3 regions of the Rhodococcus sp. 05-340-2 genome follow, and region 3 is predicted to be linked to each of the others. Evidence: riboswitches for the same ligand, from Rfam matches in the RefSeq annotation. Region 3 holds a riboswitch; each other region holds the start of a gene.
The links. Region 3 has a riboswitch for S-adenosylmethionine ahead of CH271_RS02945 (ABC transporter substrate-binding protein). Riboswitches for the same ligand answer to the same signal wherever they lie in the genome.
Positions count from the first base shown of each region.

Region 1: it holds a riboswitch for S-adenosylmethionine, as region 3 does, so the genes downstream of both, CH271_RS22160 (mandelate racemase/muconate lactonizing protein) here and CH271_RS02945 (ABC transporter substrate-binding protein) in region 3, are expected to answer to the same signal.
Region 2: it holds a riboswitch for S-adenosylmethionine, as region 3 does, so the genes downstream of both, CH271_RS02185 (aminotransferase class V-fold PLP-dependent enzyme) here and CH271_RS02945 (ABC transporter substrate-binding protein) in region 3, are expected to answer to the same signal.

Region 1 covers NZ_NOYU01000036.1:151,251-158,540, reverse strand. The annotation lists gene CH271_RS22180 (MFS transporter) at 1-301, shown strand, start outside; gene CH271_RS22175 (TerD family protein) at 432-2,177, opposite strand; gene CH271_RS22170 (hypothetical protein) at 2,268-2,804, opposite strand; gene CH271_RS22165 (helix-turn-helix transcriptional regulator) at 3,088-3,300, shown strand; gene CH271_RS22160 (mandelate racemase/muconate lactonizing protein) at 3,648-4,076, opposite strand; SAM riboswitch class IV at 4,105-4,223, opposite strand; gene CH271_RS22155 (hypothetical protein) at 4,498-5,319, shown strand; gene CH271_RS22150 (DUF6941 family protein) at 5,316-5,693, shown strand; gene CH271_RS22145 (HpcH/HpaI aldolase/citrate lyase family protein) at 5,696-6,529, opposite strand; gene CH271_RS22140 (acyl-CoA dehydrogenase family protein) at 6,526-7,290, opposite strand, start outside.
Region 2 covers NZ_NOYU01000006.1:162,926-170,215, reverse strand. The annotation lists gene CH271_RS02225 (crotonase/enoyl-CoA hydratase family protein) at 1-27, opposite strand, end outside; gene CH271_RS02220 (2-oxo-4-hydroxy-4-carboxy-5-ureidoimidazoline decarboxylase) at 147-644, shown strand; gene CH271_RS02215 (DUF6480 family protein) at 666-890, opposite strand; gene CH271_RS02210 (TetR/AcrR family transcriptional regulator) at 919-1,563, opposite strand; gene CH271_RS02205 (hypothetical protein) at 1,616-2,620, shown strand; gene alc (allantoicase) at 2,625-3,590, shown strand; gene CH271_RS02195 (YbaK/EbsC family protein) at 3,618-4,091, shown strand; gene CH271_RS02190 (hypothetical protein) at 4,100-4,600, opposite strand; gene CH271_RS02185 (aminotransferase class V-fold PLP-dependent enzyme) at 4,752-6,083, opposite strand; SAM riboswitch class IV at 6,138-6,253, opposite strand; gene CH271_RS02180 (Pls/PosA family non-ribosomal peptide synthetase) at 6,414-7,290, shown strand, end outside.
Region 3 covers NZ_NOYU01000006.1:304,824-312,113, reverse strand. The annotation lists gene CH271_RS02950 (ABC transporter permease) at 1-188, opposite strand, end outside; gene CH271_RS02945 (ABC transporter substrate-binding protein) at 193-1,809, opposite strand; SAM riboswitch class I at 2,029-2,122, opposite strand; gene CH271_RS02940 (phosphotransferase) at 2,228-3,010, shown strand; gene CH271_RS02935 (hypothetical protein) at 3,012-3,563, opposite strand; gene CH271_RS02930 (HNH endonuclease signature motif containing protein) at 3,884-5,701, shown strand; gene CH271_RS02925 (SMI1/KNR4 family protein) at 5,764-6,462, opposite strand; gene CH271_RS02920 (WhiB family transcriptional regulator) at 6,577-6,897, shown strand; gene CH271_RS02915 (HAD-IIA family hydrolase) at 7,050-7,290, shown strand, end outside.

The DNA of each region.
Region 1 (7,290 bases), on a different contig from region 3:
CTTCGGTGGCACAGCGTGGTTCGCCTTCGCGTGGATGTTCGTTCTCGGTGCGGCGGGCTTCTCGATCATCCCGCCACTGGCCTCGAAATTGATCGGCGCGGCCAGTGAGGCACCCCACCTCGCGGCCACCGTCAACATCGCCGGGTTCCAACTCGCGAACGCGGCGGGTGCTTGGATCGGATCGATAGCGTTGTCCGGTGGCAGCAGCGTCTCGGTCCTGCCTGCCATCGGAGCGGTTCTCGCCGTCGGTGCGGTGGTACTTCTGTTCGTCAGTCGTCGCGCGTCACGGGTGGCAGGATGAGAGCCTCGTGATCGACGCGCCGGTCTGTGGTGCGGACACGTCACCGACTGTGGGTAGGCAAGTCCGGAAAATTCTGGATGCCTTCATGCTCACAGCAGTCGAGTCACCAGTGACAGGATCCTGTTCTTGGCTACTCGTCGACTTCCACGCCGTATCTGACGGCCAGTTCAGCCAATCCGTCGTCGTAGCCCTGGCCGATGGGTCGGAAGCGCCATCCACTCCCTCGGCGGTAGATCTCGGCCAACAGCATCGATTGTTCCGTTGTGGCCGCATCGAGCACCGCTGTGGCGACCGTCGAATCGACTCCATCGAGCGATACCGAGACTGCACCGACGTCGCCGAACGTCTTGTCGCCGTCTATGACTGCGGCGATGACTATGCGCGCGCATTCCTCGGGAACGAGTGCCAGATCGATCCGGACGCCCTGCTCACTGTCACCGTCGATCGACATCGAGACCGCACCGTCCGAGGTGGCCGGAGCGTTGTAGAACACGAAATCCTCGTCACTGGAGACCAACTCGTCGTCGTTGACCAGGAATGCGACGACGTCGACACCGACCTGATCGGACTCGTCGGCCCGCCACGAACTGTTCAAAGTCAGCATGGTGAGGCTTGGATCCAGATCGACAACACCACCACGTGGCACCAGCGGGGCGATTCGGGACCGCCGCGCCGGAAGCGGAGCAGGCACCTCGATCTTCAGCTCACGGTCTATCGTCGCCGGTGTCAGCAACGTGAGATCCCGTTCTTTCACTTTCGGCATCCGGGGGTCTCCATCGCCGCCGTCCAGGATCAGGATGTCGGTCACGCCAGCGCTGAGATTCACAGCCGGTGTCGCACCGAGTTGGATCAGGCGGGAACGCATCAGCACAGAATCGGCATGCGAACCACCCATGACCAAGACCCTTCTTGTCTGCCAGGGCTTGCCGACTGGATCGGGCTGCTGCACGTTTGGCTTCGGCTGGACCTGCGGCCGAGTACCTTTGGGCGTTCCTGGTTGCACATCCCGTAGTAGGTCGAGCAGTTCGGACTCTGAGATTATCCGAAGTCCATGGGCCCGAGCTCGCTCGACCTTTCTGCTTTCGGTCGTGGGATCCGAGCACACCACCACACTGGTGAATCGGCTGACGGAGTTCATCACGTCCAAGCCAGCTTCGGTGACCTGAGCGGCCAGACGCAGCCGCGGAATGCGCGTGTCGCCGCTGATCACGACCCGCATGCCCTGAATCAGACCGCCGTCCCCAGCAAGAGGACCGGGGTTCTCCCACCTGCAATGCGTTCGAGGCACGGTGTCCGGATACAGCGTCAGGCGCTCGGTGCACGTGACGACGGGAAGGGGAAGTTCGAGCGACCTGGCCAATCGAGCACTGTGAGTGAACACCTGCGCCAGCACGCGGGCATCGTCGTATGCGTCGTGCGCATTGGACTGCAGCACTTTCCAGTGCGCAGCCAGGGTGGCTAGCTTGTGGTTAGGAGTGTCGAGTTGCAGTCGCCTCGACAGTGCCACGGTGCACAACCGTTGCTTCGTCGGCATCTCGATGCCCGCACGCATCGATTCGAGCTTCAGGAAGCCGTGGTCGAAACTTGCGTTGTGCGCGACCAAAGTTCGACCGTCGAGCAGATCCATGAGCTGCGGGGCGATCATGTCGAACGTCGGTGCACCGGCAAGCCGTTCGGGCGTCAGTTTGTGGATGTGCACCGGGCCGGGATCGCAGCCCGGGTTGACCAGTGTCGACAGTTCGCGTCCGACGCGTCCGTCCTCGTCGACCGTCATAGCGGCGACGCTGAGCACCCGATCACGGGATGCCTTCAGACCCGAGGTCTCGACATCGACGACGACCCACTCGTCGCGTCCGGTCTTGACTGCATTCCCCACGGAGGTTCCACCTTCGACGCCAACGGACAGTGGTGGTCACTATGCCGCACGGCTCAATGGCAATACGGCAAATGCCGAATACGGGTCGATCTATTCGCACTGTGGACCAGTGATATAGCCCTGCTCGCAGCCGTACTGGGTTTGGATATCCCCGCTGGTCGGTGCTTCTCCGCACAACACTCCGCACCGCTCGTAGCCATTCACGACGCCATCACCGTTTCGATCCTCGGATTCGTAGTACGGATACCCTGCATCGGGTAGCGGCGCGGTCGCCGCGCATCTCGGGTCGTTCACCACGTACGACCCATCGGTCAAGACCGCGGTGTTGCCGTAATCGCAATATCTCAATTCAGGCGGTGCCGGCGCGACGTACGTATCGCATTCGGCTTCGTACCCTGTCGTGCCGTCTGAATACAGGGCGGTGCCGGACTGATACAGATCAAAGTCGCCGCACTCGTAGGTGATTGGTTGAGGCAAAGGAACAGGCGGCGGCTCAGGTGCCGCCGGCTTGTCCACGTTCGAGGTAGGCGACGCCGACACCGTAACGCTCGAACTGCTCGTCACAGGAACAGCTTCGCTCGGTGTGTCGTTGGGGCTGCTCGAGCAGCCGACGCAGACCAGCGCCACTGCGGTGATTGCAATGAAGGTTCTCGTGGAGTTGCCAACTCCGAGCTGGTCGAGACTGCATGGACCCGTCCCCGGTACAGGCAATGTCGATTCAGTATTGCAATGAACTGACCACCGACACGGGCGATTCGACATTCGGATACGCCGTTATGCCTTCGTTCACGGGCATAACAGGGCTCAGTCCTACAACAGAGGGGCGTACTCTCGCCTATGCATGTAGTTGCAAGCATAAGGAGCGAATAAGGCCGATCCGCGACGACGGAGTCGGAGATATCCGAGTGAGGTGGCCGCCGCCTTCGTCGCACGTCGGCTTCAGCTACGCCTCACTCAGGCTGAGTTGGCATTGCTTGCCGGCGTGGGTCGATCGACGGTCCAAGCTCTCGAAGGCGGCAAAGACTCGATCCAACTCGATGGTGCGATCGCCATCGCGAATGCGCTGGGCTGTGATCTTACTTTGCGGACTCGATCCGGAACGCCTGTGCCGCAACTGGATTAGCGTTGACAACGCCACAATGACGGCGGCTGACCGGCCAGGCGGACAGCAACCCCGCGGGGCCGTAGAGCTCAGCCATGGATCCCGATCGGTTCTCGGCATAAGGGTTCCGATCATCTCGTACGCAACGATTTCCGGATCCGGCGTACCGGAACTCGTGTATGATCTCGGACAGTTCGGTCACGCGCGCTGTACACCGAAGCTCGTCAGACTCTTTGCTGCTGCGTCGGTTCCAAGTGGGACTCGGACCTCCGGGTTGTCGATGTAGAAGCGAATCCACTATCAGACGCAACAGCGATCTCCGCGGTTCCACTGACAAGCCGACCCCGTCGAGGGCCTGGTGGATGGCTTCAGCGAGAGAGCGCCTGCAAGGTCGCCTCTCCCGCGCGATACCCCGCCTCGAACAGCCATGGCCACTCGGAAAAGTCCTCGGGGTCGACCACCACCGTCTCGACACCACCGTTCCCGCGCCGCTTGGGCATGTTCTCGGGATGGGACGGGAATCGATCCTTCAGGTACGCGGGTTCGAGACTCTGCCGAAAGATCAGCCACGTCCGAGGCGTGAAGCCCACTGCTTCAGCACGTTTCGCGAGGTCGATCCACGCTTCGGCATTTGCGTACCCGCCTTCGAGTACCAACCTCCGAGTCTCGAGCATCGGAAACACGCCGTACCAGATCGGCGGGTAACTCAGGAGCGTCTGGCACCAGGTACGACTCCGATCGTGCGGAATGGGTTCCCACTTCGCCTGTGCTGCTTCGAGTTCGTCACTACCGGGCATTGTTCACCTCATTCTGGAGGTGCAACCCTCCATCGACTTGCGCGCCTGCGATTGCGGGACGCGCCGGTTCTTCCCCTGGGGCACCCTGTCGATGGAGACGGGGTTGCCGGACAGCCGGCCAGGTACCGACAACTGCCACTCATGAACCTCTCCCGACCATAGCCGAGAGGTACGACACGCACCATCGGCCGAAAGCGGCAGCCACTGCACGCACCCCGTGCACCGAGGTCGCGCACTGGATTGTCATGACCGCTCCGGTGCAGGCCTCGGGCCGAGCTCCCGGAGGACGTCGAGGGCTGCGGTATCGCGCTCGTCGTATCCATCGTTGCCGTCCGTCGCGGCCAGCATGAACGTGTCCAGAAGACCACCTGCGGTTCGGCTCGTTCCGTCGTCGGGCCCACATCTTTCCTATGCTGTGTTCGTGCCCTCCGACCGAACAGACAGCAACCTCGCTCGCGTGATTCCACTGTTCGGGCGCCGGGGATCCCGCACCACCAACACGGAATTTGTCGACGACATCGAGCCGGCAGTCGAGTCCCCGGTCGAACAACTGACGCCCCACGATATCGAGCTCACACCACCGACCGCCGTGGACGAGTTCGCAGCGCTGACCGCATCGAAGCCGATAGCGCAGCTTCGTTCGCTCCTCGACTGGCTCGGTACGTCGCGACCTATCACCGGCACGGGTGTTCCACGACCCGGGTCGGTCAGCGAGCTGGCGAAGGCCGTCGGGGTGGATCTGGACGCGCGAGCGCGGAATTCACGATCCATGCGCGACATCCGCGACTTGATGACATTGTGGGATGCGGCGACGGCGGCCGGATTGATCGAGTTGACATCCACCACGGCGATACGCGGCCCCTGGGCCGACGAGTTCGCCCACTCACTTCCCGGCTCGCTGGCCGCCCACCGGACGGCTCTCTCGCACGTCATCCGCCGGTACTTCCTCAGCGAGGACCCGCGCCGCCAGTCGCAAGTCCCCGATGTCGTCGCCGGACAGATAGTTCTCGCCGCGATGACGAGCACTCCACGGAAGCGGCTCCCGGATGTCGGTTCGGCCCACTCCGGAGATCTGTACGAACACATCATTGCATTGATACTCCGCGGCCTACTGGACCAATTCATCGCCGACGGGTGGCTGGTCTGCGACGGGACATACGAGGTGCCGGCACCCTTGCGACCGACCGTCCTGGACGCCATGAAGTCACTTCGCTACTACGGAACGCATGACCTCAACCGATGATCATCACCGGATTGTTCTTCGCCGAGTATGCGCGAGCCTCCAACGACATGCTCGACATCCTCGGCGGCGTCTGGGATTCCTGCACGGTCCCTCGCGAGACCCGCATGCTCGAATGCCGGTTGGTCGCACTGTTGCAGACGGGCCCCGATGACATCGGTAAGGACTTTCCCGCGACTCTCGAAGTGCTCGACGCGAACGGCGAACACATCGTCAATCAGCGTGGCCTGCAGATCCCCGGTGCCGGCTTCACCGGCGAGAATCGATTCTGGTTCCTGCCGATGCAGATGGTGTTCCGCGACGAAGGACGGCACAACTTCATCCTCAGCGCCGGTGGGGCCACAGCGAGCGTCGGACTTCGCATTGCCTTCGGCTGATGTCAGGTACTGATCGGCTCCCGCGCAGCACCCCGCTCCACAACTCGGCGAGCGGTTCGGGCTACCGCCTCGTCGATCAGGAATCCCTTGCTGTCCACGGCCACACCCGACTCGGCACGCTCCAGATCTGCCAACAGTTCCTCGGCTTCGCGCACTTCCAACTCAGATGGCACGAATACCGTTCGCACAGGACCGAGTTGAGCGGGATGGATACACGCACGACCGACAAAACCGAGACCGGCCAGCGTTCGAGTATCGGCCTCGAAGGCCTCGGCGTCGCGGAAGTTTCGCGACACCGCCGCAGGCGGTGGATCGATACCCGCCGCCACGCTGGCTGCGACCACCTGAGCACGCACGAACGACAATGACTCCGCCGAGCCGTCGACGCCCAGATCGGCGGCCAGGTCCACCTCCCCGATCTGCAAAAACTTGACCCGAGGGGCACGGGCAATCTCGAGAGCGGCAAACACTCCGGCGGCCGTCTCGATCAGGGGCGAGACCACCGCGCCGGTGCCACTCAGTAGAGCATCGGCCTGCTCCACCTCGCGAGCCGACGACACCTTGGGCAGCCAGATGCCGGTCAGGTTCGGGTGCAACACCGCGCGAACATCGTCCTCCTGCAACGGCCCTGGGTTCACCCGCACCCAGATCTGCACGTCACCCGGATCGCAGGACGCGACCCACTCGGCTACCGTCGCGCGGGCGTGATCCTTGTTCGCCGCAGTGACGGCGTCCTCGAGATCCAACACCACCGCGTCGGTACCCGACGCGAGTGCTTTGTCGAAGCGCCCCGGGACGTCCCCGGGAACGTAGAGGTAGGTCAGAGCCGTCCTCATCCGATGACGCCCGTGCCCGCGACGAGAGACTTGGCGATGACAGTCCGCATGATGTCGTTGGTGCCCTCACCGATGGCCATGAGCGGGGCGTCGCGGTAGAGGCGCTCGACGACGAATTCGGTGGAGTAGCCGTAGCCACCGTGGATACGCATGGCTTCGAGGCTGGCGGTGATGGCGGCTTCGGAGGCGAAGTACTTCGCCATGCCGGCCTCCATGTCCACGCGCTTGCCCGAATCCGCCTGAGATGCAGCCCAGTACGTCATCAGCCGCGCAGCCTGCAGCTGGGTCGCGATGTCTGCGATTTTGAGCTGGATGGCCTGGAACTCGGCGATGGGCTGACCGAATGCGGTGCGCTGCTTCGCGTATTCGAGCGCAGCGTCGTAGGCAGCCTGCGCGATGCCGACACTGCGGCCGGCAATGTTCAGGCGGCCGATCTCGAGACCGGACAGTGCCTGCTGCAGACCACGTCCTTCGACTCCACCGAGCAGCGCATCGACGGGAACGCGCACATCGGTGAAGGTGATCTCACACGATTCGGTGCCCTTGTAGCCGAGCTTGCCCATGTCGCGCTGCACCTCGAAACCGTCGGTCGCGGTGTCGATCAACAGCAGCGACATGCCCTTGTGTGCCGGCGTCGTCGTGCTGTCGGTCTTGACCAGTACTGGAAGCACATTCGCATGCCGAGCGTTGGTGATCCACGTCTTCGCCCCGTTGACGACGTAGTGGTCGCCGTCGCGCTTGGCGGTGGTCTTGATGCCCTG
Region 2 (7,290 bases), 140 kb from region 3:
GAAGGCTTTCCAGGTTCGTTCCGTCATGCCTGCGAGCCTAGCGGCAGCGTCGCACATTCCCGCACCGCATGTTACGGCGCGTAACGTCTGCGCTAAGTCCCTGCTCAGCTCTGGTACATACGCCTGATCGAGCCCATCATCGACTCATGCTGATGCATCAGGGACTCGGCCTGGAGACGTTCAACGATCTGCCGCGCCGCAAGGCGGTGCATGCGCTGTACGCGTGCTGTTGCTCGGTGGCGTGGGCGTCCAGGGTGGCGGACGGCCGCAGGTATCGCTCTCGAACAGACCTGTTCACGGCAGGCGACGCCGAACTCACCGAACTCTCGGACGGCGATGTGGATTCGCTCGCCGCGACACTGCCGGAGCCGAGCAAGGTGTGCGCGGCCATGGATTCCGACACTCGCGGGGCATTGGGAACTGCCGCCAGGGCGTACGACGATCGGTTCGGCTACCCGTACGTGTCGAGTCGGTTGTTCGAGCCCGAGGGCTTCGAGCCGCGCGACATCCTGGTTGATCTGGGCCATCGTCTCGACAACGACGACCAGACCGAGCGCAAGATCATGCGCGACGAGATGTCGAAGATCAACCACATCCGACTGGATCGCATGCTGGGGCCAGAGGGCGGCTGGCCGCAGTACTGACCGTCGGCAACCGAACCGGGGTCAGCCGAACAGACCGACGACGCGACCGATCAGGCCACCCGCGATCAGGATCGCCAGCAACACCACCACGCAGATGATGACGATCGGCATCACGCGGCTGCGCTGCGGCGGTTCGTGGTTGGGGCCGCCGATTCCCGTTTCGGCGGGCGGGGTGTCTCCAGGCGTGACGCTGCCTCCCGCTTCGAGTCCTGCGGTGACGTCGGGATCCGGATTCTGAGCATTCATCTGCCCCGGTTACCCGGTGCGGTGTCCCTCAATCGAGATGTGCCCTAGCTATCGCTCCCGCGAACAATTCCGACACCGCGTCGGCGATGACTCCCTCGTCGATTTCCTCCGGGTCCACCGAATGTTCGACGGCCAATCCGGAGATCAATGCCGCCAGTGACGTCGCGAGGCGTCGGGCATCGAAGTTCTCGCCGACGCCCCAGTCGTCTGCTCGCTCGGCGATGAGGCGTTCGAGCTCGAGCCGCAATGCTCGACGGTCGGTGCGGTAGCGCTCGGCGACGGCCGGGTCGCGTCCGGCGAGGATGCCGAACTCGACGGTCAACAGCGGCCATCGAGGTTCGGCGACCACCCAGGACGCGATCTCTCCACCGCCGGCTCCAGCTGCCGCGCCGGGGTCCAGATCGGAAATATGGGCCAGCACGCGGGCGGCGAGGTCGAGGGAGCGCCGGGCGAGCAGTTCGGCGAAGAGCGCTTGTTTGGACTCGAAGTTGGAGTAGACGGCCCCCTTGGTGAAGCCGGCCCGGTCTGCGATGTCGGTGAGTTTGGCTGCGGCATAGCCACGTTCGGTGAATTCGTCGGCGGCTGCGGCGAGCAGCCGGTCCCGTACGTCGGTGCGTTGGGGTCGTCGCCGGTCCTGTGTCGACCCCCACTTTTCTTGCTCGTCGGCATTCACGATACCTAGAGTATTGAATACCTCGGGTATCGACAAGATTCAGGAGTCACCCATGCGCAAGATGTCACTGCTCGCCGCCGCGGTGCTGGTCCTTCAGCTCGGCTTCATCCTCAGCTACGTCTCGGCGTTCCATCAGCCGACTCCGCACGCGATCCCCATCGCGGTGGTCACCGAGGCCGGCCTCCCCGAAGGACTGGACCGACAGACCGCCGACCGCCTCGACGCCATCGACGGCACTCCGCTCGAGGCGCGCACCGCGGCCGATACCGCGGAGGTCCGTTCGCTGCTCCGCGATCGAGACATTCTCGGGGCCTACGTCGTCGGTGCCGACGGAACGGACACCCTCATCACCGCGAGCGCGGCGGGCAGTTCCGTGGCCACCGCGCTGGAATCGATCTTCACCGAGGTCGACGCCGCGCAGGGTCGCCAGTTCGTGGTCCGAGACGAGATTCCGGTCGGCGTGCACGACAACCGAGGGCTGTCCGGCTTCTACCTCTCGGTCGGCTGGGTCGTCGGCGGATACCTGCTGGCCGCCGCCTTCGGATTGCTCATCGGCGCACCGACCTCGCGCCGCGAAACCGGCGTCCACGTCGGCATTCTCGCGGTGTACTCGGCCGCATCGGGTGCGCTCGGAGCCTTCCTCACCACTCATGTCCTGGAAACCTTTGCCGGCCACTGGTTTCCGCTCACCCTGCTGGGTACCGCGGTGGTCTTCGCCACCGGATTGTTCACCATGGGCCTGCGCGCACTGATCGGCGTCGCCGCGGTTCCCGCCGCGATCGTCCTCTTCGTGATCCTCGGAAACCCGAGCGCAGGAGGCGCTTTCGGGGCCGATGTCCTACCGTCGCTCTACGCGTCGATCGGTCGGTGGATCACCCCGGGCATCGGCACCGAGGGCGTGCGCAGCATCGTGTACTTCTCGGGCACGGGACTGGGGCAGCCTGCACTGGGCCTGACGCTCTACGTCGTGATCGGCGCGCTGCTGATGGTTGCGGCGTCCCTGCGGCGTCGGTCTGCACACAACCCGGTGAGCTCACGCGAGACCAGTAAAGTGTGATCCCATGACCTCCACCTTCCCGTTGCCACTGCCCGATCTCGCCGTCCGCACACTCGGAGGCGCAGTCGTGTGGGCGAACGACGAGACGTTCGCGGAGAAGGAGAATCTGGTCAGGCCGGGTAAAGCCGACTATTCGACGGCGACGTTCGGGCACAAGGGTCAGATCTACGACGGGTGGGAGACGCGACGCCGACGCGAGGCCGGCTACGACGAGGCGATCGTGCGTCTCGGAGCGCCCGGGGTCGTCTCGGCGGTCGTCGTCGACACCGCATGGTTCACCGGAAACTATCCGCCGGAGATTTCGATCGAGGCCGCCGAGGTCGACGGATTTCCGTCACCGGAGGAGCTGCACGCCCAGACCGAATGGACCACCATCGTCCCGCGCAGCCCGGTCAACGGCGACAGCGAGAACAGGTTCGCCGTTGCCTCCGATGCGCGGTGGACGCACGTGAAACTGTCGATCTATCCCGACGGCGGAGTGGCGCGGTTGCGGGTGCTGGGCCGCGGCAAGCCCGACCCCAAGTTCCTTGCTGCCGGGCCGGTCGACCTGGCTGCCCTCGAGAACGGCGCGTACGTCTCGGCGTGCTCCAACATGTTCTACAGCTCACCCAACAACCTGCTCTTCCCCGGTCCCCCGCGGTCGATGGGTGAGGGCTGGGAGACCTCGCGTCGACGCAACGACGCGAACGACTGGGTTCAGGTGCAGCTCGCCGGTACCGGGCACATCTCTCTCGCCGAACTCGACACCACCTGCTTCCTCGGAAACGCGCCGGGTGCCGCATCGCTGCGGGGCCGCCTCGGCGACGGCGAATGGATCGAACTGTTGCCGCGCACGACGCTGCAGCCGGACACCCGGCATCGTTTCGTGCTCGACCACGACACTCCGGTCTCTGAGGTGCGCATGGACATCTTCCCCGACGGCGGCATGGCGCGATTGAGACTGTTCGGTGATCTCGACACATCTGCGTAAAGAAGGCTGGGGCAATAGGGTTGGTTCATGTCCCGGCTACTTCATCCGAATGCAGCCCATGTGGCCGACACTCTGATTTCACGTGGTCATCACGGGGTGGTGGTGAACAGTCCGGAGGGCACCCACACGGCCGCCGATGCTGCTGCGGCACTGGGCGTCGAGGTGGGCGCGATCGTGAAGTCGATGGTGTTTCTGCTGGGCGACGAGCCGGTGTTGCTACTGGTTTCCGGTGCCCACAACGTTCATCTCGAACACACCGGTGAGCGTCTCGGCGGCACGTTGACGCGCGCACCTCTCGACACGGCCAAGCATGCCACCGGGCAGCCGATCGGGGGGATCGCCCCGGTCGGCCACCCCACCAACCTGGACACGTTCGTCGACCAGGATCTGGCCGGGTACGCCGAGGTGTGGGCGGCCGCCGGTCACACCAACACGATCTTCCGGTCCACGTTCACCGAGTTGGTGCGCATCACGGCAGGTCTGGCGATCGACGTCACCTGACCGTCTGATCAGGATGCGAGCGTCGGGGCGATCGGTGCGCCGAGGACCGCGTCGACGACGTCGATGTCGAGTCGGGTGCCGCGGGATTCCAGCAGCGGCAATACTGCGTTGTTGATCAGAACCGACTGGCGAGCCACATCGCCGAGCACTGTCAACGTCACACCGTCGGCCACATCGGCCGCGGTGACGTCGGAGATCAGACTGGCCAATCCCGCCGGTGTTCCGACATAGCGGATCGAGGACGGGCTGGTCGGTGCGTCCAGTGCGGCGAATTCCCGACGGGCCGTCCGGGCATCGACCGCGATGTGGATCTCGAGGTCGAGAAACACTGCCGTGCTGTCGGCGGGTTCGCCGCGGTCGACTGCCTCGGCCCGTACCCGGGCCCGGTGTTGCTGGGATTCCCGCAGGTCCGAGGCCTGGATTCGGACTACGTCCGTCTCGGGAGCGGCGGTCAGTTCGGTCCAACCTGCAGTGAATTCGACGGCGACGCGGGTGAAGTTGTGCGACATGAGTGGTGGTCCTGATTCTTCAGTCGGTGGTATTCGGTCGGAGCGGAGCCGAACTCGAACACGAACCGGACGCAGTGCGGCACAGATCCACGTATCTGTTGCACCAGTGGCGGTTGCCCGTCCACACGACACTCACGGTCATGACGCCATGCTAACTGTCTGCAGGGGTGCACGGGGATCCAACCCCGGCGGCTCCGTCGGCCAGCTCGGGGAAGGGTCGCGGGTCGGGTACGGGGTTCCACCAGCCGGCGTCCTCCGCGTAGTGCCAGTTCGGTCCCGACTCGACCAGGGCGGCGAGTGCGTCGACGAGTCGGTCCACATCGGCGGACGAGCTGCCGAGTCCGATGCTGGCTCGAACCGCTCCGGCCGCGTGCCCCAGCCTGCTCAGCAGTGGGTGCGCGCAGAACTTTCCGTCGCGCACACCGATGCCGTGTTCGGCGGAGAGGTATGCAGCGACCTTACCGGGGTCGCGTCCGGCGACGGTGAAGGTGACGATGCCGACACTGTCGGGTGCATCGGCCCACACCTCGAGTTGCTCGACACCGTCCAGTGCGGCCAGCCCGTCGCGCAAGCGGGACGACAGATCCCGCTCGTGCGCCTGCAACTCGGCATCGTCGAATCCGGCAATGGCCTCGCAGGCCGCAGCCAAGGCGGCAACGCCGAGCACGTTGGGTGTGCCCGCCTCGTGCCGCTGCGGTGCCGGAGCCCACTCGGTGCGGTCGAGGCCCACGCTGCGTACCGCGCCACCGCCGGCCAGGTGTGGCTCACCGAGGTCCAACCAATCACGTGCGCCCACAAGCACTCCCGCGCCGAACGGGGCGTAGAGCTTGTGTCCCGAGAACGCGAGGTAGTCCACGCCGAGAGCGCCGATGTCGACCCGACGATGCGGAACCAGCTGAGCACCGTCCACCGCGATCCGCGCGCCGTGCCGGTGCGCCAGTGCCGCGAGTTCCGCGATCGGCAGAACTTCACCGGTGACGTTCGATGCGCCCGTGATCGCCAGCAGCGCAGCGGGTTTCGCGGCGAGTTCGGCGTCGAGACGCTCGATGGTCTCGGCCAGGGTCGACGCAGCAACCACCACTCTTCGGTCACGCCACGGAAGCAGGTTCGCGTGGTGCTCGATATCGAGTACTACGGTGTCGCCCGGCACGCATGCGGCCAGCAGGTTCAGCGAGTCGGTGGTGTTCCGCGTGAACACCACCACCGAATCCTTGTGCGCACCAACAAAATCGGCGACGGTCACCCGAGCCTTCTCGTAGGCCGCCGTGGAGACCCGTGAGGCGTAGCCGGCACCGCGATGCACACTCGAGTAGAACGGCAGCAGTTCCGCGATCCGATCGGTCACCGCCGCCAGAGCCGGTGCGCTGGCCGCGTAATCGAAATTGGCGTAGGTGCAGGTGCCGCCCTGCACCAGGGGTACCTGTAGATCCGTGCCCGAAACAGGGGCAAAAGGAGCACAGGGGCGGGAGAGTACGGATGTCATGACAGATCAAGCCCTCACGTTCGAGGGACCCGCAACCGAAGGAGTTCGTGAACGAGTCCGCGCTTGCCGCGCCGGTTTTCCGGCGTCAGCCTGGTCGTCACCCGGAGCACCCCACCGCGGAGGAGGGTTGCCGACCAGCGAGCCGGGGCTTGATGCTGGTACTCGTGACCGTGGGGAAGACACTCGCAAACTCGCTGCGGTTTTGTCAAGCCGGAACTCGCCCGTGGGCAGCAGTAGGATTCCCGCGGTGGGAAGGCGCGCTCGTTCACCTGCTGGCAAACAGAACGTGAGATAACCAACGGCGCTGCTGCTCGCCAGCACCACAGAGTCATGTCGAGAAGAAACGAGAAGGGCGCCCGGTTGTCTGTGCATCAAGAGAACGATCTGCCGGGTTCGAGCGCGGATGTCGCGCCTGCACCGGCGGAGTTTCTTCGCTCGTCTCTCGCCCCTCCCGCCCGGACGCTCATCGACGTTCTCCGTGACACCGCCGATTGTTTTCCCGACGCCCCGGCCATCGACGACGGTGCCGTGTCGGTCAGCTATTCGGAGTTGTTGGACGATATCGCCGAGGGCGCGAAGTGGCTCGCCGATGCCGGCGTCAGGCGCGGCGATCGCGTCGGCATCCGCATGCCGTCGGGTTCCTTCTCCCTCTATGTCGCGATCTTGTCGATCCTTGCGGTCGGTGCCGCGTACGTGCCGGTGGATGCGGACGATCCCGAGGAGCGCGCCGAGTTGGTCTTCGGCGAAGCACAGGTGACGGCCATCGTCACTGCGGGCGGCATCGCCGCAGGTACTGCCCCCAAACAGGACGTTCCTCAGCACGACCTCCCCGAACGCAACGCCGGACTGCCCACCCCGGAGGACGACGCGTGGGTCATCTTCACCTCGGGTTCGACCGGCACTCCCAAGGGCGTTGCGGTCAGTCATCGCAATGCGGCGGCGTTCGTCGACGCCGAGGCCCGCATGTTTCTGCAGAAGGACCCGCTCGGCCCGGGCGATCGAGTGCTGGCCGGACTGTCGGTGGCGTTCGACGCGTCGTGCGAGGAGATGTGGCTCGCGTGGCGGCACGGTGCGTGTCTGGTTCCCGCGCCCAGGTCGTTGGTTCGGTCCGGTTTCGATCTGGGTCCGTGGCTCGTCTCCCGCGACATCAGTGTCGTCTCGACGGTGCCGACGCTGGCGTCGCTGTGGCCCGCGGTGGCGCTGGAAG
Region 3 (7,290 bases):
TCGAGACCGTAGCGGGCCTGCAGTTCAGCGATGGCCGCAGCGTCGGCCGGGGTACCCGAGCCTGCCGAGTCCACTGCGAGACTGACCGGGTCCGCGGGAAGGAGGAAGAGCACGATGAACGAGATGGTGAATGCAGCCCACAGCACTGCCAATGCCTGCAGTACTCGCTGTCCGATGTAGCGGGTCATCGCTCTACTGCCCGCTCAGCCAGGTGTCGAAGAACTGCAGGCGAGCGGAGGCCTCGAACTTCAGATCCTGCACTGTCGACGCCGCGCCGACGGCCTGCGAGAGTTCGATCGTGGGAATCCACAATCCGTTGTCCAACACCTGCTGCTGGGCGGTTGCGAGGATCTCGTTGCGCGCCTCGACGTCGGTGGTCGAGAGCTGCTCCGTCAACGATGCATCCAGATCCGGAATCGGGCCGCGCGCGTTCAAGTTCCGACCGTCCACGGCAAATGAGGTGCGCAGAATGTCACCGTCGGCGCGGGTGCTGTTGTAGTACGTCGCGTCGTAGTCCCTGGTGCCTTGCCGTGCCGTCGCCTCCGAATTGGGCACCAGTTCGAGCTGTAGGTCGACGCCGACGGCGCGCAACTGCTGCTGGGTCAGCTCCAGAATCGCCTGGTTACCGGCGAACACGGCCGAGTACATGACTTTGAAACTCAGCTTCTGCCCGTCCTTTTCACGGACCCCATCGGCACCGGGAACCCAGCCGGCCGCGTCGAGCAGCGACTTCGACTTCTCGGGATCGTAGGTGACATCGGCGAGTTCGACGTACCCCGGCGTGGCGCTGGCCAACGTGCTTGTCGCCGTGCGAAAGTCCGGTCCCAGCACCGTGTCGACGAGTTCCTGACGGTTGATCGCCGGTACGAGGGCGTTCCGGACGGCCGGGTCCTGTAGCGCACCACGAGTGACGTTGGGCTGAATGCCGAACGGAACGCCCGGGTTGGATGCCGTCAGGATCCGGCCACCGGTCGACTCGATCTGTGGCGCATCCTGCGGTAGCGCGTCGCTCACCGCGTCGAGCTGGTCGGAGGAAAGACTGCCGGTGCGTACACCCGATTCGGGCACGATGGTGAACTCGATGCGGTCCAGGTACGCCTCGCCCTGGTGACCGAATACCGCAGAGCCCCAGTTGTATCCGGTTCGCCTGGCCAAGGTGACGGAGCGGTCCTGTTGATAGTCCGCGTAGGTGAACGGTCCCGATCCGATGTTGGTACCCAAGCACCGCGACTCGGCCGACTGCGCCGAGGTCGCAACGGCCTGGATACCGAGCTGAGGCGTCGAACTCGCCTGCAGGAACTGCGCATTGGGTGCCGAGAAGTCGATGCGGACGGTGAGCGGATCGACCACCGTGGCACCGTCGTACCCGGTCAGGTAACTGGCGGCCAGCGGTGCCTTGGCGGCACCGAGAGTGCCGGTGATGGCGTCGAAATTCGCCTTGACGGCAGCGGCATCGAGCGGGGTGCCGTCACTGAACGTCACGCCGTCTTTCAGCTGGAAAGTGAACGACCTCGCGTCGGCACCGACTTCCCAGCTTTCGGCCAACCACGGCTCGATCGCCCCGGTTTCCGGGTTCTGATCGGTGAGCGAGTCGACCACTTGACGGGTGACGTAGATCGTCTGATTGGTGCCGGATTGTGCCGGGTCGGAGCAGGTGGGAGCCCCGGACAGGCCGTAGCGCAGCGTCCCTCCGGACTGCGGGGGTCCGGCGTCGGCGGCCGAGATGGGGGCGCTACCTGCGCACCCGGCGAGCAGTGTGGCGGTGGCGGCGATTACTCCGGCCACCAAAAGTACAGGGCGAGTGGACACGTGGGTGTCTCCGGTATCTGGTCGATCGCACGCGAACTCCCGCGTCCGAGCCATGTGTGCCCAGGAAGGAGTTCGTGCAGATGATGAGGTGTGGTGTCGAAAAGTACGGTGCCGAAATGTCAGCTAAGACAGGTCGAACCGTTCAGACGGCACAGATCGACATGAATCCGACGGCATCCGTCGACGAAACCTGAGGCGACTCGGGTGTTCACGTGCATTCCTCCATCGGTCCCGGCGGTAGCACCCTCACCCGACAAGCGGGGGGTTGCTGCGACGTCATAGAGCCAGGTCTCTCGGTCGCTCTGGATGGTCCTACGGATTCCGATACTACGAGAGGGTCGGCGCACTTGCCAACCGGGGTAGGGATCGTCGCGGAATTCGAGAGTGCAATCCCGCACCGATATGAGACCGTGAACCGATGAACGACGAGACCGGGGCGCCGCTGGAGGGAGGCAACCGAACCGTCGTGCATCGGGTAGGCGAGACTGCGCGTCGCGCAACGGGAGACCACTCCGCCGCCGTGCATGTACTCCTGAAACATCTCGAGCGCAAAGGTTTTCCCTGCGCTCCGCGATTCTTGGGAACAGACGATCAGGGCCGAGAAATACTGACGTATCGACATGGGATTGCCGGCAACTATCCGATGCCCGCCGCCGTTCGCAGCGTCGAAGCTCTGGAGAGCGCTACCCGGATCCTCCGCCGATTGCACGACCTCACCATCGGTCTGCGGTTGCCGGACGGCCATGCCCGACACCTACCCGACGACGTCGAACCCGAGGTGATCTGCCACTGGGATGCAGCTCCGTACAACTTCGTCTTCGAGGGTTCGGCAGCCGTCGCATTGATCGATTTCGACGAGGCCGGCCCGGGGCGACGCATCGACGACCTGGCCTATTTCGCCTATCGATTCGCACCACTCTGCAGTGCCGACAACTTCTCCGACGGAGGATGGTCCCCGGACGTCGATCGATGGGACAGGCTGCGCCGAATCTTCGGGATCTATCCCGACCCTCGGGCCACCGAACTCCCTGACATCATCATCGCGAGGCTCAGGGCAATGGAACTCGCGGTCGAGGCCGGTCCGAACCACGAGCATGCTGCCCTGTATTCACGCGATCAACTGTTCATCGATCGACATCGAGACGCAATTTCGCATGCTGTCTACCACCGGTTCCCGGCGAACAGCGTGAGCCGTATCTGACTCAGACGGCCATCGGCAGTTCAGAACTTTCGATGTCACAGCGGCCCGAATCCGCATGCTTTCGAGCAGCTTTCGACCCGTGGACATCCATGCGGTGCACCCAATAACCGATCGTGTCCTCGGCGGCGAATCGATCGAGTACTTCGATACACAGCCACGTCGCGACAGAAAGGTCCTCTTCCTCACCATCGAGACCGACGAGGGCAACTTCGTCGCCCACCGCGAGCAACGCACGGTCGACGTCCGAACTGCTGATCTTCAGCCATTCCAAGGCGCGACGGAGGAATCTCCAATCCGATTGGGGCACAGTCTCGGAGGCCGATTGTCTGCACAGTTCCGCCGTCGCAACGAGTGCGTCCACAACCGGTGCCGACAGTGCACAATCGAGTTCGACGAGCATGCCCCGATCGGAATCGATCAGGTCGGCCATGTAACCCCAACGGGCCGCGAGGGACGCATCCTCTGGCCACAGGTCCGTGGTACCGAACTGAAGCCGAGTGATCAGTTCCTTCGGCGATTTGCACGAAACGGCGAAGCGAAATGCGTCGTTCATGTCGATCATCCCCACTGGGTCAACACAACATTGGACACCGGCTCGACACTCGAGTTCGGAGATACAGCCAAGCAGTGGCTTTCGTCACCGACGCAAGCAACGCTGCTGCGGTCGTTCCGTCCGCCTTGGGGGATATTGAACGCCCCCACCAGCATCTACGCGACTCATCGTTACGTAAAATCGACAACGTCACACTTATGAGCAATGTGTAATCCGCCACACAGTTGACCGCTCCGACCACGACCAAGCTTTTCGACCTCCGATCACAGATGGGAACGTGTGTTCGAGAACTTGTCGGTGGGTCGCGATAGATTCTGTTCATGCTTTCGGGGGACGGCGGATCAGGGGTGGACGGCATCGAGACGGTGCCGCCTGCCCCTGAGGTGTCCGATCCGGAGTTGTCGTTGTTGGTGTATCGGGTCGAGTCCGCGGTGGCGGAGTTGGCGGGGCAGGCGTCGGTGTCGTGGACGAACGCCGACCGGCGTGCGGTGATCGAACGGATGGAAACTCTGACCCGGTCGCTGACGGCGTACTCGTATAACTGGCTCAACGAACTCATCGCTCAACACGGTCTCGATGTGTATGCGGGTTCGGTGCCGTCGTCGGTGGCGTGGATGCTGCGGATCACCCCACACGCCGCGGGTGCTCGGGTGCGTCTGGCTGCGGAATTGGGTGACCGCACTTCCTTCTCGGGCGAAGTTCTGCCGCCGTTGCTGCCGCACACCGCTGCTGCCTTGCGGGCGGGGTTGCTCGACGCCAAGCATGTGCAGATGATCCGGGAGTTCTTCCGCCATCTGCCCTCGAGTGTCGACCCGCAGACGCGGGAGCGAGCCGAAGAGCAATTGGTGGGTTTCGCCTCGACCAGACGGCCCGACGACTTCGCACCGTTGGTGGCAAACCTGGATTCGATCCTCAACCCCGACGGCGACCACGACGACGACGAAGACGAGGACGGGAAGCCGAGGCCGCGGAAGCGACGGGATGCGTTCTTCTACCTCGGCGAGCAAGGTGCCGACGGGATGTCGGAAGGAAAATTCTGCGTCGACCCCGAACTACGCGCCTACCTCGAAGCCCTGTTCTCCAAAGCCGCGAAACCCGGAGTGAACAACCCCGCCGACCCGACATCGGTCGTCCACGACGATGAACGTGACGACGAAACCGATGGCGACGACAACGATGGCGAGGACAACGGCGGCGACGGCAGCGCCACTGCGCCGCAACCCGAGTCGACGCCCAGCGATGCCGGGTCCAATGATGCAGGCCTGTGGGATGGAACGGACTGCAACAGTGACGACGGCTGCGATGACGACGACTGCGGTGACGGGACCGACTGTGGTTGCGGCACACAGTCAAACGACCCCGACGACCCCGACGACCCCGACGACACTGCAGGCGCTACTGAACCCGTCGGGCACTTCGGATCCGATACCGGCGACGACACCGCGGACAAGACAGCAGCGCGGGAGGCTGCAGTTGCTCGGGATCTCCGCACCCAACGTGAACGTCACCACGACGCCCTGAAACTGGCGCTGCGGCACACCCTTGCCTCCGGGACCCTCGGCACCCACCGAGGCCTGCCTGTCACCGCCATCGTCACCATGACCCTGAAAGATCTCGAAGCCGGCTGCGGATACGCCATGACCGGCACCGGATCCCGCGTCTCGATCCGCGACGCGATCCGCATGGCCTCCCACGCCCACCACTACCTCACGATCTTCGACGACAACGGCAGAGCGTTGTACCTCGGCCGCTCCAAACGCATCGCCTCCGCCGACCAACGCATCGTGCTGATCGCCCGAGACCGCGGCTGCAGCTTCCCCTCCTGCACCCGCCCCGCCACCTGGTGCCAAGCCCACCACCTCACCGACTGGATCGACGGCGGCACCACCGACATCGACGGACTCACCTTCGGCTGCGACATGCACCACGCACTCGTCGGCGACGGACCCGGCAAATGGTCCACCACCAAAACCGGAGCAGGACATCGCTATCCGGGCCGCACCCTCTGGCTCCCACCGACAGGGATGGACCCACGCAGGCGCGGGCTGATCAACCACGCACACCACCCCGAAGAAGTGCTGTACCCACCCGACCAGCACGACGACACCGGGGACGAGGAACCACGACAACCCGCATGACGACCCACGCAAGCGTCAGGGCACAGCTCTGCCTGCCGCACGTGCATGTCCGGCAACGATCTTCAGGCGAGCGCCTCCCAGACGAGCCGATCCCCTTCGACATAGGGCTGATACCGGTTCCAGCCCGACAACCGCATCGACATCGTCGTATTTCGCTCGAGTGCGAATGCCAGATCTTCCAGCATCGCACTCAGCGATCGCCATATCGGAGGCCGGCGCGCCACGTCCGCATCCGGCCACAAGTTGACGCAGCCATGAAACGGACCGGAACGCGCGTCCACGAACAAGGTGTCGGCATCGTCGTTGGCGAAAGGAATGAACCCGGGAAGCATCGCGCCGACAGCAGTTCCGGCCGGTTTGGCCATCTCGGCTTCTACGTCGATCGGACTTCCGAACGCAGGGTTCCTGGTCGCCTCGGCCCAGAATTCGTGCCGCTTCTCGACCTGCGCAACAGACAGCAACTCGAACTGTGGGGGCAGAAGCAGCATTCCTCTGCGCTGGTCGGCTCGCTCGACGCATCGGTACAGCTCTCGAAGTTCCGCGGGCCACCGACCCATCGAAGCCTCGGCCGCTGCGATTGCCTCGTCGCTCGCACCGAAGTACTCGACGCCCAGGTTTGCAGTGAATATCGAGGACAACCGACCCCATTGGCGCGTAACCGAACTCGGACGAGTCGCCTTGATCAATCGCTTGACCTCGGCTGCGCCGTAACCCGGAAGTAGATTCTTGATCTCGGCGGGATCGAGGTCGGCCTTCGTCACACGGCCAGTATGCCGAACCACGACCGAACAGCCCCGAAGCCAGATCCCATCCGTCCTCGAATCACGCTGATTCGAAGCGTTGTGCGCACTCGGGAATCCGGTGACGATCGGACGATGTCGAGGAACACCGCAATTGCCATGATCGAGCGCGGGATCTCCCCTGCCGTCGAATCCTGGGACTGGCAGGTCGACGCACTGTGCCGCGGGCAGGACTCGGAGATATTTTTCTCCCCGTCCGGCGAGGGCCGCTCCGCACGCCGCGCACGCGAGGACCGTGCGAAGCAGGTGTGTGCAGACTGCGGGGTCATCGAGGCGTGCCGAAAATTCGCTCTGGCCGCCAACGAACCGTTCGGAGTCTGGGGTGGGATGACCGTCCGGGAACGAGTGGTGCACCGCGCGAATGCGCGGCGTGCCGAAGAGCGGCAGGCGAGTTAGCGGCAGGAGTCAAGCCGGCGGAACGACCCGATAGTTCAGAGTGAAGCCGGCGGAACGACCCGATAGTTCGGTAGTCGAGCCTGCGGCGCGACCGGGTAGTTCACAATGGAGGGGTGAGCGAAACCGAGAAGCCTCAGCAGTGGACGTACCTGATGGACATGGACGGCGTGCTCGTCCACGAGGATCACTTGATTCCCGGTGCCGACACGTTCCTCGCCGAGCTGCAGGCCAACGAGATTCCGTTCATCGTGTTGACGAACAATTCGATTCGTACTCCACGTGACCTGCGGGCCCGCTTGGCGTTCACCGGTCTGGACATTCCGGAGAAGTCGATCTGGACCTCCGCTCTCGCCACCGCGACGTTCCTCGGCAATCAGCGGCCCGGCGGTAGCG